Linked DNA regions of Undibacterium parvum. The protein of the gene in region 2 interacts with the protein of the main gene of each other region in a pairwise test. Links are inferred from orthologs where the notes say so. Each region holds a gene or a part of one and is shown on either strand. Other genes may lie near its edges. The genes, in order: rlmB and EJN92_RS18925.

Region 1 (3,163 bases), 4.2 Mb from region 2 along the record:
TGCAATTCCGGAAAATGGTGAGGCAAAGCCAGTGGCAAGAGACATTTTTGCAGCAACCCTTGGCGCAAAGAAAAGCCATCATTGAAGGCATGCGCATCAACAGCAAGAGCGAACAAAAGTCGAAGAGCGCCGAGATCATGGATGCGCATCCAGATGCGATTAGCGCGCTGTTTAAGCAGCAGCAGGTAGCGATCATGATTCATGGCCATACGCATAGACCGGCGCGGCATCAGCACAGCGAAGGCCTGCGTTATGTCTTGCCCGATTGGGAGTGTGACGCCACAGCGCAAAATCTGCGCGGCGGCTGGCTAGCAATCGACCAAGACGGTCATTTTCTAGCGCACCTTGTGGATGGCAGCGACGATCTCTTATTTACAGGAATAAAAGATACTCCCCCCGAGTAATTTTCAGACGCCCATATAGTATATGCGCGATTGACTAGATACTAATCAGTTTTTGGGGGAGTATATTGCTAAATGAGCTTGCGGCTTAATCCACCAGGCAGTTAATCTGCTGTGGGTCTAGCTTATCGGCTTCCAACTGTTTTTCACAGGCGATCCCGGCAGCACAGACTGCTGCGGTCAATTTATCGATTTGCGCTTGCTGCGAAACGGCCTGATCTATCAGTTTATGCAGCGCCTTAGAGATAGGATCATCGCCATTGCCGGTCACCCCATACGCACTAAAAATTTGAGCGGCTTTCGCCTCGGCCTGTAGCTGCACATCTTTTTGTATCACATGCGCGGGATTACCCACCGCCGTGGCACCTGCCGGCACCGGCTTTACCACCACCGAGTTTGAGCCTATCTTGGCACCAGCGCCTATCGTAAAACCACCCAGCACCTTGGCACCAGCACCTACGATGACACCGGCCCCCAAAGTAGGATGCCGCTTCGCGCCGGCAGAAAGCGAAGTTCCGCCCAAAGTAACGCCCTGGTAAATCGTGCAATCGTCCCCTACTTCGGCGGTCTCGCCCACCACCACCCCAAAGCCATGATCGATAAACACCCGGCGGCCAATAGTCGCACCGGGGTGTATCTCTATACCTGTCAGTATGCGCGCCAGATAAGAGATGAAACGCCCCAGCCACTTCCAGCCACGCAACCAACACCATTTGGCCCAACCATGCATCACGATGGCTTGAAAGCCAGGGTAGCAGGTAATCACCTCCCAGGCAGTGCGGGCGGCAGGATCGCGTTGGATAATACTGGCAATATCTTCACGTAAGTGAGTAAACATGGAATGAATAAAAGTAAAAGAGAGTAAAGGAGAAAAACGAGAGCAAAAAAAGAGGGAAGAAAAGAGCGCAACTTGGCTATCTTAGCCTGCGCAGAAAAATTTTGCTGAGCAGGTGCGCTTTTAAAGCTTGAGCAAGATCAAAAAAAAGGGAAAGCCAAGCTTTCCCTTTTTTTATTCAGGCCAAAAACTAGCCGCGCGCTAAGCGCTGCCTACGCGCCTCATACAGACAAACCCCAGAAGCCACCGAGACGTTAAGACTCTCGACCGTGCCGAACATAGGAATCTGCACCAGCACATCACAGGTTTCTCTGGTCAAGCGGCGCATGCCCTCGCCTTCTGAGCCCATCACGATGGCGATACCGCCAGTAAAATCGACATCGTAAATGTCTTTTTCTACGTCATCAGAAGTGCCGACCAGCATGATGTCGCGCTCTTTTAATTCACGCAGAGTGCGCGCCAGATTGGTTACCGTGATGTAGGGCACTGTTTCAGCCGCGCCACTGGCAACCTTGGCAGCTGTCGCATTGAGGCCAACAGCACGGTCTTTAGGTGCAATCACCGCATGAGCACCAACACCATCAGCGACCCGCAAACAAGCGCCCAGATTATGCGGATCAGTAATCCCATCCAAAATCAATAACAAAGGCGGACCTTCTATTGCATCTAATAATTCATCGAGATTGCGAGCCAAGGATAATTCACCAGCCTTGGCCACCACGCCTTGATGACGGCGAGTGCCGACTATATTTGACAAACGCTGATCATCGGTAGGAATCACCCTGACTCCAGCCGACTTTGCAGCATGAATTAGATCTTGCATACGTCGATCAGAACGCCCGCTATCAACATAAATTTCCTCCACAGTCGAAGCCTCGTGACGGATGCGCGAGGTGACTGCGTGGAAACCAAAAATCATTTTACTTTTCATATTTACTTCTCACTCTTCTTAACACACATTGCAAACGCTAGCCTTGGACTATCGGGGTCCAACTACTAGCGTTTTTTCTTAGTCGATCTGGTATTTCTAGAGGCATTCCCGGCGCGTGCTGGAGTTGGTTTGGCGCGCCCAGAACCCTGAGCAGCGAGCGCTACAGGCTCGGTCGTAGTCCGCTTTACTGAGGATTTGCCTGTCGCCTTAGCCGATTTCGATCCTTGCTTACTGCCTTCGGCTATATGACTCTTGGCACGAGCGCCGCCCGCCATACGATCGCCCGGCATTGCAGCGCGCGCCGATGGCGCTTGCACGATAGACAAATCGATCTTACGCGCATCCAAATCAACCCGACTCACCTGCACCCGCACTCTATCGGTCAACTGATAGCGCTTGCCAGTACGCTCGCCGCGTAACTCATGCCTTGCATCATCGAACTGGAAGTAATCCGCACCTAGTTCGGTAATGTGTACCAAGCCTTCGATATAAATATCATCGAGCTGCACAAAAATACCGAACTGTGTCACTGCCGAAATCGTGCCGGTAAATTCTTCACCGAGTTTATTTTTAATGAAGTAACACTTCAACCAGGCCTCGACATCACGCGAAGCCTCATCTGCCCGCCGTTCATTGGCGGAACAATGGGTGCCAAGCGCATCCCAGATAGTCAGATCTTTTTCTGGCTTTTTCTTACCCGCAGCCTTATCCGCAACTTGCTGTTTGCGCGCCGCGTTCGAAATCGTGGTGTTGAGCAAACTGGCATCTATGCCTTTGGGCTCGTATTTTTTTCCGAGCAAGATCGCTTTGATGGCTCTATGCGTCAGTAAATCTGGGTAACGCCGTATCGGGCTAGTAAAGTGGGCGTAAGCATCGTAAGACAAGCCAAAATGGCCGATATTGTCGGGGCTGTACACGGCTTGCTGCATCGACCTTAACAACATGGTTTGCAATAAGGGTGCGTCCGGACGTCCCTTAACTTTTTGCATTAGCTCA
Region 2 (3,323 bases):
TTTATTACCTTAATTGTGGCTGGGCCATGGATGCTGTCGGTACTGGGAGATTACATGCGCCACATGTTTACCAGTATTGCGACCATGGCGGGGTAAATCAGCTTCATGGTTTCTTTCTCTAGCAATGAGTTGATCTCCATGATCGCCTCGTTCATCTGGCCACTGACCCGCATCCTGGGTTTGATTGCGATAGCGCCACCATTTGGCAATAATAGTGTGCCAGTGCAGGTAAAACTCATGCTCGGTGTGATGCTGGCCATGATCGTTGCGCCCGGCCTGGCACCACTCACAGACGCCGACCCGATGTCAATAACCGGCATCATGATTTTGATGCAGCAACTGGTCATCGGCCTGTCTATGGGCTTCATGATACGCGTGGTTTTTGCCGGCATAGAGATGGCCGGTGAAATCATAGGTCTGACTATGGGCTTGGGCTTTGCGACTTTCTTTGATCCACAAACGCAGGGCAGGTCCTCCGCGATTAACCAGCTACTGGTGCTGCTTTCGACTTTGATTTTTCTGGTGATGAATGTGCACCTGGCAGTATTTTCAGCGCTCATCGAGAGCTTCTCTAGTATCCCAATCTCGACTTCGCTAACTATGGGATTTAGTTTTCAAAAACTGGCAATCTGGGGCGAACAAATCTTCAGTATCAGTCTGCGCCTATCTCTACCTATCATTGCGGCGCTGCTCATTACCAATATCGCCTTAGGGATCTTGACTAGGGCAGCACCGCAACTGAACTTATTTGGCATAGGTTTTCCGATTACCATAGGGGTAGGATTTTTAATGCTGAGCATGGTGTTGCCGTATATGCTGCAACCGATAGAAAATGCCTTCCAGAGCGGCGTAGAGGCGATACAATCACTAGCCATAGAACCGAATTCGCTAGCGCCGTCTAAACGCACACCATGAATCCAGCCGCTCCCTCCAACAGCTTCACACATGCGCTCTACCGCAAGGCCGAGATCCGCGCGATCGAGGCTGCCGCCATAGCGGACTTGCCCGCTGGGGAACTCATGCGCGCAGCTGGCAAGGCCGCCAGTGAGCTGGTACAAACAAAATTTACACCGCGCGATGGCGCGATTTTAATCCTCGCCGGTCCCGGCGATAATGGGGGCGACGCGCTGGAAACTGGGCAGTTACTGGCCGCGCGCGGATATACTGTAGACATCGCCCTCTGCGCTGACTCCCTGCTCTACTCTGCGGCAGCGAATTTGAGCTTGCAGCAGGCACGCGCTAGCCGGGCGACATTTATTAGCCTTGAGCAGATCCTGGAGAACCAAGCACCCGCCTATGCCTTAGTGATTGACGGACTTTTTGGAATAGGTCTGAGTCGGGCGATCACTGCTGACAGTGTCTTCGGCCAATTAATACAACACATCAATCAGCTTGCTGAAAAATTCGCGATTCCGATATTAGCGCTGGATGTACCGAGTGGTCTCGATGCCGATACAGGACAAGTCATAGGCCCGCAGGGTGTCGCTATCGAGGCCAACACCACGCTCAGCTTCATTGCCGACAAAGTCGGCTTACACACCGCGGCAGGCCGGGATTATGCGGGGCGGGTGCTAATCGATAGCCTGGGTGTGGCTGACAACCACTTCCCGCCACCATCCGGAATTTTAAGTCACGCAGCGATGTTTGCGGGTCTGCTACCAGCACGCCGGCTCGATAGCCATAAAGGCAGTTATGGCGAGGTCATGGTCATAGGTGGTGCCCACGGCATGATGGGCGCCGCGATCTTGGCCGCTAGCGCGGCTTTATATTGCGGTGCCGGACGGGTCTATGTAGGATTTATTGACGCAGCTCCAGCTTATGACGCGCAACATCCAGAACTCATGTGCAGGATGGCGGCCGAACTCGATTTCAGCAAGGCCTGCGTGGTCATCGGTCCTGGCCTGGGAAACTCTGAACTGACAGCCTCACTGCTAGCGCGAGCCTTGCAGCAAGCTCCATACGTCGTAATCGATGCCGATGCCTTAAATCTGATCGCATCAAGCGCCCCACTCCGTGCCTTGTTGCTTGCCAGAAGCCAGTCTCTAAAGAGCAGCATCATGACCCCGCATCCGCTCGAAGCCGCACGTTTATTAGGCATCAGCACAGCCCAAGTACAAGCGGATCGATGGCAAGCCGCCTTGGATTTAGCGAGCCAGTTTCAGGCCACCATCATCTTAAAAGGCGCGGGTAGCATTATTGCGACATCACAGCAGCCCTTGTGCATTAACACCAGTGGTAATCCTGCGCTGGCCAGCGGTGGAACCGGTGATGTGCTCGCTGGCGTGTGTGGCGCATTGCTGGCGCAGCAGATGGCCGCCAATGACGCGGCGCGCATGGCAGTATGGCTGCATGGCTGCGCGGCCGATCAACTGGTCGAACATGCTTGCGATGCGATAGGCTTGACGGCCAGCGAATTAATTCCGGCGATTAGAAATTGCCTGAATCAACAGCAGAAAAAGCACAGCAAGCCACAACGCTTCCAGCCGCTAAGCAAGTAGCCGCGCTGAATTAAGCTGAGCCAAGCTGAGCTGCCGCACCCCTAGCCATACTCCCCACCAGTACCATTAAAAACTAGGGCCTTGGCGCAATAAAATCAGGGCAGTAAAAATATACCCCCCCTATACCCTATAATTACGCTTATGACCGGAACTGCCTCAATCCTGATGCAGGCGCCCAGCAGTGATCGTCAAGGTGCGGCCGCAGCGCGCCGCGATGCTCAGATCATGGGTTACCAACACCAAGGTAGAGCCTCGTTCGCGATTGAGTGCGAACATCAATTGAATGACCGCCTCCCCCGTCACCGCATCCAGACTGCCGGTAGGTTCATCGGCGAATAACAAAGGCGGCTCAGTGACGAAGGCGCGCGCCAGAGCCACCCTTTGCTGCTCACCGCCAGAAAGATATTTGGGATAATGGCGCAGGCGACTGGCCAAGCCGACTTGTTCTAACATGGCCTCGGCCTTTTCACGCGCGCGCTTGTCACCGCGTAATTCTAAAGGCAGCATCACGTTTTCCAGTGCATTCAAATGCAGCAGTAACTGGAAGGATTGGAACACAAAGCCCAAATGATCTTTTCTAAAACTAGCTCTACCGTCTTCATTCAAAGCAAAAATATCGATACCCTCTAACAGCACCTTGCCGTGACTAGGCGTATCCAAACCTGCCAAGATTCCCAATAAAGTGGATTTACCTGAGCCGGAAGCCCCAACAATAGCAAGCGTCTCACCCGCTTGCACGGTAAAATCTATCTCGTGCAAGATTGTCAGTTCACCAGTCGCATCTTCGACCCGCTTAGACAAATGTTGTACTGCGATCGATGGTGT

The links.
Region 1: the proteins of EJN92_RS18925 (region 2) and rlmB interact in binary tests that used the Escherichia coli proteins (3 or more experiments, as listed by UniProt). The link is inferred for Undibacterium parvum from one-to-one orthologs.

Annotation. Positions count from the first base shown.
Region 1 is NZ_CP034464.1:99,731-102,893, forward strand. What follows is about bases 298-3,136. They hold rlmB (23S rRNA (guanosine(2251)-2'-O)-methyltransferase RlmB), read right to left. Parts: upstream 2,168-3,136; coding sequence 1,427-2,167; downstream 298-1,426. Other genes in these bases: EJN92_RS00490 (UDP-2,3-diacylglucosamine diphosphatase), read left to right, coding at 298-404; cysE (serine O-acetyltransferase), read right to left, coding at 490-1,239; rnr (ribonuclease R), read right to left, coding at 2,233-3,136. Also shown: more of EJN92_RS00490, read left to right, coding at 1-297; more of rnr, read right to left, coding at 3,137-3,163. UniProt on the Escherichia coli protein: Specifically methylates the ribose of guanosine 2251 in 23S rRNA.
Region 2 is NZ_CP034464.1:4,326,927-4,330,249, reverse strand. The notes cover bases 206-3,204. They hold EJN92_RS18925 (NAD(P)H-hydrate dehydratase), read left to right. Parts: upstream 206-911; coding sequence 912-2,498; downstream 2,499-3,204. Other genes in these bases: EJN92_RS18920 (ABC transporter ATP-binding protein), read right to left, coding at 2,655-3,204; fliR (flagellar biosynthetic protein FliR), read left to right, coding at 206-915. Also shown: flagellar biosynthesis protein FliQ, read left to right, coding at 1-96; more of fliR, read left to right, coding at 106-205; more of EJN92_RS18920, read right to left, coding at 3,205-3,323. UniProt on the Escherichia coli protein: Bifunctional enzyme that catalyzes the epimerization of the S- and R-forms of NAD(P)HX and the dehydration of the S-form of NAD(P)HX at the expense of ADP, which is converted to AMP.